4 regions of the Providencia rettgeri genome follow, and region 3 is predicted to be linked to each of the others. Evidence: predicted binding sites of a transcription regulator. Region 3 holds the regulator's gene; each other region holds the start of a gene.
What was found. The regulator CRP, encoded in region 3, controls carbon source genes, mostly activating them, when cyclic AMP is high. The targets are predictions, from matches to a motif close to ATGTGANNNNNNTCACAT.

Region 1: a site for CRP is predicted at 1,052-1,069, ahead of udp (uridine phosphorylase). Genes of this name have one in related genera too.
Region 2: a site for CRP is predicted at 1,192-1,209, ahead of deoC (deoxyribose-phosphate aldolase). Genes of this name have one in related genera too.
Region 4: a site for CRP is predicted at 1,223-1,240, ahead of epd (erythrose-4-phosphate dehydrogenase). Genes of this name have one in related genera too.

Annotation. Positions count from the first base shown of each region.
Region 1 is NZ_CP163512.1:4,216,206-4,218,418, reverse strand. It holds gene udp (uridine phosphorylase) at 167-925, opposite strand; gene AB6N04_RS19240 (GntP family permease) at 1,351-2,213, opposite strand, start outside.
Region 2 is NZ_CP163512.1:4,155,419-4,157,631, forward strand. It holds gene deoR (DNA-binding transcriptional repressor DeoR) at 1-327, opposite strand, end outside; gene deoC (deoxyribose-phosphate aldolase) at 383-1,051, opposite strand; gene rbsK (ribokinase) at 1,220-2,149, shown strand.
Region 3 is NZ_CP163512.1:3,962,187-3,964,399, forward strand. It holds gene AB6N04_RS18185 (hypothetical protein) at 1-233, opposite strand, end outside; gene crp (cAMP-activated global transcriptional regulator CRP) at 432-1,064, opposite strand; gene AB6N04_RS18195 (OsmC family protein) at 1,421-1,828, shown strand; gene AB6N04_RS18200 (phosphoribulokinase) at 1,910-2,213, opposite strand, start outside.
Region 4 is NZ_CP163512.1:115,417-117,629, forward strand. It holds gene tkt (transketolase) at 1-774, shown strand, start outside; gene epd (erythrose-4-phosphate dehydrogenase) at 1,253-2,213, shown strand, end outside.

The DNA.
Region 1 (2,213 bases), 250 kb from region 3:
ATCTACCGAATAAGAGGATCAGTATATTTTCTGGAAATTCATTACAAATTGTTAAAAGTGCGGTGAGATAGTCGTTCGTGTGAATAATTGAGAGGGAAAACTAAGCCCGCCTATTGCCTTTCCACAACCGAGTGAATTTTAAATAGGCGAGCCAGTAAATCATTGATTACAGTAAGCGACGTGCCGCTTCAACAACAATACTCAGCACATTACCTTCCGTTTTCTTCAGGAGTGCTTCGTTTGGAATTTCTTGTTGTGTACGGTTAACAATTACGCCTGCAACCATGCCAGCACGCAGACCTTTGCTGCTCGAACACATGGTCAGTAATGTGGCGGATTCCATTTCATAGTTCATGACACCCATATCTTGCCACTCTTTCATCGAGCCTCTGAAATGACGCATAACACGTCCCGTATAGGTATCATAACGCTCTTGACCTGGGTAGAAAGTATCTGACGACGCCGTTACGCCAACATGAACCGTTGCTCCCGCATCTTTTGCGGCGGCAAACAATGCATTAGTACAATCAAAATCCGCAACTGCTGGGTATTCAAGTGGCGCAAAGTGCTGACTTGCGCCATCTAAACGCACCGCACCCGTGGTGACTAATACATCACCCACATTGATATCTTCTTGAATTGCACCTGTTGTACCAATACGTAAGAAGGTACGAATACCTAATTGTGCAAGTTCTTCAACTGCAATAGAAGTAGATGGACCACCAATACCCGTTGAGCAAACAATAACAGCTTTACCATCGAGCTCACCACGCCAAGACGTGTATTCACGTAATGAAGCAAGGTGTACAGGGTTATCCATCAGACGTGCAATTTTTTCAACACGGTTAGGATCCCCAGGAACAATCGCTACGGTTGCGCCCTGTAAGTCACTTTTTTTTAAACCTAAGTGGAAAACGTCAGACATATCAAACTCCTTTACACAATGGCATCATTGAATTAATTCGCTACTATTAATATAGCGATAAGCATAAGTTAATTTAGTGATGAAAATCACCTTTAATGAAAACAGCGTCATTTTATTTTCATTAAAAAGTGACTGACATCACAAAATAAGCTTATCAACGAAAGTCAAACTAAGATGCAATCAGTATAGATGAATTTATTTGATTATCGAAAAAAGCGCCTGTAAAGGCGCTTCAGACTGCTGACAAACATAACATGTTTGGCGACAGGTTGGATAGGTTATTGAAAATAAACAAGGAAAATCAATATATTGATTTTCGCCTGATAACACAAAGTGGGAAAAACCACGTTTTTATCCCACTTTGTCAACAACCTCAGCGCCTGTAAAGGCGCTTTGGTTTGGCAGATAAAAATTAAAGTACAATTTTAGAGAATGACATCAAGGACAAGGACGCCAACTAAACCAATCGCCCAAGCTATTGTTGTTGGAATAGACCAAACGATCATTTGTTGTTTCACGTCTTTAATCCCCATCATTCTGTTCACAACCCAATATAGGCTATCGTTGAAATAACCGAAGAACAGAGACCCCATTGTTGCTGCTTGCGCCGCAACCAATAAGTTAATATCAGGGATTTGGCTGATGATTGGTGCAGATATTGACGCTGCGGTGATCATCGCAACTGTGCCAGATCCTTGAATCAAACGAACCAATGTCGCGATAATAAAAGGAATTAATACGGGTGTAATCGGTAAGTTTGCAACCTGCTCTGCGAGAATATTACCTGTCCCACTATCACGTAATACCGCGCCGAGTGCGCCACCAGCACCAGTCACTAACAAGATGATCCCCGCCGCTTGTAAGCCTTCTTCCATACGGTCGATGACTTCTTCTTTTGTTGCTTTTGGCATTAATGTATATATTGAGATCAACACACTAATCGATAAAGCAATAATTGGCGCGCCCAAGAATTCAAATGTCTGGAAATACCAATTACCTTCCATTCCTTGGAATGATTCTGTCTTTAAAATCAAGCCATTAATAGCATTAATAAAGATCAATAAGATTGGCGTGGCAATCGGCAGCAAAGATAAAAATAAGCTTGGTAATGGTTTGTTTGCTTTTTCTTCCATGTAACGTGCGTGAACTTCTTTGAGATCTTCACTGCCCGTTTCATCTGGCATAAATTCAGGATATTTCCTCCCTAACCATTTGGCATAAAAAACAATTCCGATCACACAAGGAATTGCGAGGCTCATCCCTGCTAGGATCATCGCTCCAACATCAA
Region 2 (2,213 bases), 190 kb from region 3:
AATGCCATTATCAAAGAAGATCACGTCATCCTCAGTCACCATGCTAGCGGCAAGATTGGGAATATAGAGCTCTTCGGTTTGATCTGGCGTGAAAATATCGGCTTGCTGCTCTTGGGTTACGAGGTTAGCGGGTCGGGTAACAGAAACAATATAGCCACCAAGGAGTGACATAGGGATAGGGCCTTCCGTATCTGCGCTAAGGTCTCGGCGAATGGTCATTTCAGACACTTCGAGTATCCTAGCAGCTTCTTTAAGATGAATACGTCCTGAACGTTTCAAACATTCACTTAAGCGGCGAAGGCGTTCTTTTTGTTTAGTTTCTATCACCCTACAATCCTTTTATGAGATACAAAATTAGCGCGGCTGGGCCGCGCTCCATCATTTAGTAGTCGCTTGGCTTGGTTGCTGTTCCTGTGACAATCGCCACACTGGCGCTTGCGCCAATGCGGTTTGCACCGGCTTCAATCATTTTAATTGCCGTTTCACGATCACGTACACCGCCGGAGGCTTTCACACCAACTTCACTGCCAACGATGTTGCGCATTAAAGCAACATGATGTTCAGTGGCACCCATTGTACTGAAACCTGTTGAAGTTTTCACAAAACCAACGTTAATTGTGCGGCAAATTTCACAAACTTGTGTAATTTCTTCATCAGTTAACAGGCAATTTTCTAAAATAACTTTTAATGTTGCACTACCACAGGCGGCAAATACGGCTTCAATATCTTTGCGGACGAAGTCTAAATCGCCACTTTTTAACATGCCCACGTTAATCACCATATCCACTTCATCCGCACCGCGGCGCACAGCTTCAGCAGCTTCAAAGGCTTTTGCTTCTGTTAAACAAGCACCTAATGGGAAGCCTACCACACAGCAAACTTTTACGTCGCTGTTTTTTAAGAGCTCACTGGCTAAAGGAACATAACCGCTATTTACACATACGGAAGCAAAATGGTGTTCAGCCGCTTCTGCACATAATTTTGTGATATCACTGACAGTCGCATTAGCCGCGAGTAAAGTGTGATCAATATACTTTGCTAAGTCTTGCATTTTCAACTTTCCTATATAAATGTGGGATAGACAACAAAGAATGAGGAAATGTGGTAGATGTAACACTTGATCATTCATTAATCGAGATCCTAATCACAAATGATATTTTTGCAACATGATAATGTTACTATCATATCATTATGTGATTTATTTAACACGAGGGGTATCATGGATATAGCAGTTATTGGTTCAAACATGGTTGATTTGATCACTTACATCGATCAAATGCCAAAAGAAGGCGAAACGTTAGAAGCGCCCGCTTTTAAAATTGGTTGTGGTGGTAAAGGGGCGAATCAGGCGGTGGCCGCTGCTAAACTCAATTCAAAAGTGATCATGTTAACCAAAGTGGGAGATGATATTTTCGCGGATAATACGATCCGTAATTTGGAATCTTATGGCATTAACACCCGTTATGTGGAAAAAGTACCTTGCACGTCAAGCGGTGTCGCCCCTATTTTTGTTAATCAAAACTCATCAAATAGCATTTTGATCGTCAAAGGTGCGAATAAATTTTTATCCCCAGAAGACATCGATCGTGCGGCAGAAGATCTGAAAAAATGTAAGTTGATCGTGCTGCAATTAGAAGTGCAGCTTGAGACGGTCTACCACGCGATTTCATTTGGTAATAAACACGGGATCCCTGTCTTGCTCAACCCAGCACCCGCGCAACGCTCCCTTGATCTGGATTTTGCTTGTCGCTGTGATTTCTTTGTGCCGAATGAAACAGAATTAGAAATTTTAACCAATATGCCAGTAGACACGATGGATAACGTCCGTAGTGCGGCGCAGTCTCTGCTGGATAAAGGACTCAAAAATCTCATTGTGACCTTAGGGGAAAAGGGCGCTCTGTGGATGACTCGCGATAGCGAGTTATATATACCGGCAATCAAAGTGAATGCCATCGATACAAGTGGTGCGGGGGATGCCTTTATTGGTTGTTTCTCTCATTACTATGTACACACGGGGAATATTGAAGAAGCACTGAAAAAAGCAGTGATGTTTTCTGCGTTTAGTGTGACAGGGAAAGGGACTCAATCTTCTTATCCAAGTGTTGAGCAATTCAATGAATTTGTACAAATCAACACCTCAAACACATAGCTAATTAATAAAACTCAACGTAGCTGTATACCCTTTGACGTATTAATCCGCCATTAGAGCTGAA
Region 3 (2,213 bases):
TAAGGTAGCAAGATTTTTTCAACAGGTGGTGAATAAGGTAGATGGTCTAATTCGGGTTGTGCTCTTTCATGAAAGTATCGAGACTGAATAGCAAAATTTATTTTCTGATAATTTACGGTATTGAATGTTTTGATAGTATTTAAATTACAAATGACTGAAGGCGTTCGAGGGGGAATATTTTTATTACTAGATATGCTGGCTAAATGATTATTTTGTTTATTGTCTATTTTCATAACTAATAATCTCCGAGTAATGATTAGTTATCACTATCTTAGTTTGACAATTAGCTAGAAAATATAAAGAAACGATACTACTTGGATTGTTATGGGAAATATGATTATCACTAATCATTCATGTAAATAGCTTTATACCAATGATATAAAGCTATTCGAAAGAGTGCGCCTCACCAAGGGAGTGAGGCGAAAGGTTAATTATCGTGTGCCGTAAACAACAATGGTTTTACCATGTGCGGAGATTAAGTTTTGATCTTCCAGCATTTTTAAAATACGGCCGACAGTTTCACGGGAACAACCAACGATTTGACCAATTTCCTGACGGGTGATTTTAATTTGCATCCCATCTGGATGTGTCATGGCATCAGGTTGTTTAGCGAGATTCAGTAACGTTTGAGCGATACGACCTGTAACGTCTAAGAAAGCGAGGTTACCCACTTTTTCTGACGTTGTTTGCAGGCGGCTTGCCATTTGCGCAGAGAGACGCATTAAGATATCAGGATTAACCTGAATCAATTGACGGAATTTCTTGTAAGAAATTTCAGCAACTTCGCAGGCGATTTTTGCTCTAACCCACGCAGTACGTTCTTGCCCTTCTTCAAATAATCCAAGCTCACCAATGAAATCCCCCTGATTCAGGTAGGAGAGGATCATTTCTTTGCCTTCTTCATCTTTGATTAAAACAGCCACTGAACCTTTAACTATGTAGTAAAGGGTTTCTGCTTTCTCACCCTGATGGATCAGTGTGCTCTTGGATGGATACTTATGAATATGGCAGTGTGACAAAAACCATTCAAGAGTAGGGTCTGTTTGTGGCTTGCCGAGAACCATTAGCGTTATCCTCTGTATGTTATTGCAGCCATCCGGAAAAAGCGTACCAGAAAGGCTGGCTTTAAAGTCACTAGCTTAGCATATTAATTTGTCTTATATACCCTAAATAATAAGAATAGCAACATTATATCAATCGCTTTTCATGGTTAGGGTGAACAAATTGATATCAACACTATAATATAATCAAATGCAACGTTGAGTTTTGATCTTAATCCTATCAACTAAGTATTGTTTGTAGCATATCCAATACAGAAAGTCTCTCCTGTATCGCTTCAGCAGAATAAAGCTGATATAACATTTATTATATCTATGGAACAATGTAGCCTTTAAATCGATTTCATTTCAAGGGGAATAAAATGGAAGCAAGAGTTAAATGGGTAGAAGGCCTCTCTTTTTTAGGTGAGTCAGCATCAGGTCATCAAGTGATGATGGACGGTAATGCTGGAGATAAAGCACCAAGCCCAATGGAGATGGTACTAATGGCTGCGGGCGGTTGCAGCGCCATCGACGTGGTATCTATCTTACAAAAAGGTCGTAATGATATTACCGACTGCGAAGTGAAATTAACCTCTCAGCGCCGTGAAGAAGCACCACGTTATTTCGTTAAAATTCATCTGCATTTTATTGTAACAGGAAATGAATTAACGGATAAAGCCGTTGAACGTGCAGTGCAACTTTCGGCTGAAAAATATTGTTCAGTGGCGTTAATGCTAGAAAAAACCGTTGAAGTGTCACATAGCTTTGAAATAAAAAACCAAAAATAAGTTTAATTGTTGTTGTTATATTTGATAAATAAGATGCTTACCTTAATTAATGATAAGCATCTTTTATAATAATCAAAAAATTTAGCTGTGCTTTCGACTAATTAATTTTTCGACTATTGGCGTCATAATTAACTCCATCGCTAAACCTAATTTCCCACCGGGTACGACAATCGTATTCATTGCTGAGATGAAAGAGCCAGATATCATTGATAGTAGATAGGGGAAATCGATCTGTTCTAGCCCACGAAAGCGAATAACAATAAAACTTTCATCTTGTGAAGGAATGGCTTTCGCTGAAAAGGGGTTTGAAGTATCTACCGTGGGGACGCGTTGGAAGTTAATATGCGTACGGGAAAATTGTGGCGTGATATAGTTAATGTAATCG
Region 4 (2,213 bases), 500 kb from region 3:
GGTGTGCGCGAATTTGGTATGTCGGCGATCATGAATGGTATCGCATTACACGGCGGTTTCATTCCTTACGGTGCAACATTCCTGATGTTCGTTGAGTACGCGCGTAATGCCGTGCGTATGGCTGCACTGATGAAAATTCGCAGTATCTTCGTATATACTCACGATTCCATCGGTTTAGGTGAAGATGGTCCAACTCACCAACCTGTTGAGCAGTTGGCAAGCTTACGTGTGACACCAAATCTCAGCACATGGCGTCCGTGTGACCAAGTTGAGTCCGCAGTGGCATGGAAATATGCCGTTGAGCGTAAAGAAGGTCCAAGCGCTCTGATTTTCTCTCGTCAGAACTTAGAGCAACAACCGCGTACTGCTGAGCAACTCGCCAATATCGAGAAAGGTGCTTACATTCTGAAAGATTGTGCAGGTACGCCTGAGCTTATCTTCATTGCAACAGGTTCTGAAGTTGAATTAGCGGTGAAAGCGGCTGAGCAACTGACGGCGGAAGGTCGCAAAATTCGCGTTGTTTCAATGCCATCAACAGATGCATTTGATAAACAAGATGCAGCGTACCGCGAAGCGGTGTTACCTGCTAATGTTAGTGCTCGTGTGGCTATCGAAGCAGGTATTGCAGACTACTGGTTCAAATACACCGGCTTAAATGGTGCTATTATCGGTATGCATACCTTTGGTGAATCTGCGCCTGCGGAAGAACTGTACAAAGCGTTCGGTATCACCGTAGAAAAAGCGGTTGAAGTAGCGAAATCGCTTCTGAAATAAGTGATCTCATGATGGGATATCCGTATATTGGATCTCCCACATAGTCTTATTTTGCTGAACAACGCCTAACATGAGTTAGGCGTTGAGGTTGTTGACAAAGCGGGAGAAAAGCGTGGTTTTTCCCACTTTGTGTTATCAGCCGAAAATCAATATATTGATTTTCCTTATTTTTTCAAAACCTATCCAACTGGCTGGCAAACCTAATCGGTTTGTCAGCAGTCTGAACGCCTAACATTAGTTAGGCGTTGTTTTTTTGTGCACCAATCGAGGATTATCTATTGCGTTCTCTTGCTTTATCCCTTAATCTAATCCTAAATTAGCTGAACCGTTTCAGTGAAATGAAAATTAATGAAAAAATATTTTAAAAGTGTCGGTTACAGCACACTTTTGATGTTTAACCACTAAAATGAGCAGTAGAGTGAGTGCGAGTCAGTTATCCTTAGCAACCGTGTGATTTTGCTCATATACAAGGTGTGGAATGGCAATCAGGGTGGCAATAAATGGCTTTGGCCGCATTGGTCGAAGCGTTTTAAGAGCGTTATATGAATCGAGCCGTCGGGCAGAGATAGTCGTTGTGGCAATTAACGAACTTGCTGAACCAGAAGGCATCGCGCATTTGCTGAAGTATGATTCCAGCCATGGGCGATTTGCATGGGATGTGAGGCTAAATGGCTCACTCTTACAAGTCGGAGATGACAATATCCGCTTATTTCACCAAACTGATATCACTGATTTACCTTGGAAAGAACTTAGCATTGATATTGTGCTTGATTGCAGTGGTGCTTATGGTTCTCGTGATGATGGTTTAAAACATATCGCTGCGGGGGCTAAAAAAGTGCTCTTCTCCCACCCGGGTACGGATGATCTTGATGCGACTATAGTCTATGGTGTTAACCACGAATGCTTAACAGCTTCAGATAAGATTGTTTCAAACGCATCTTGTACAACCAACTGCATTATCCCGATTATCAAATTGCTAGATGAGGCATTTACGATTGAGTCAGGGACTGTGACCACGATCCACGCGTCAATGAATGACCAACCGGTTATCGATGCCTATCATAAAGATTTACGAAGAACGCGTGCAGCCAGTCAGTCCATTATCCCTGTGGATACCAAATTAGCGGCGGGGATTACGCGTATTTTCCCAAAATTTAAAGACCATTTTGAAGCGATTTCTGTGCGCGTACCGACAACCAATGTGACAGCCATTGATTTGAGTGTTACCGTACATGATGATGTTTGTGTTGAAAAAGTGAACCAATTACTGCGAGGCGCTGCACAAGGGCATTTTCGTGGTATAGTGGACTACACAGAATTGCCGTTAGTCTCGATGGATTTTAATCACGATCCACACAGTGCTATTATTGATGGTACGCAAACGCGAGTTAGCGGAAAACATTTAATAAAAACCCTCGTTTGGTGTGATAACGAATGGG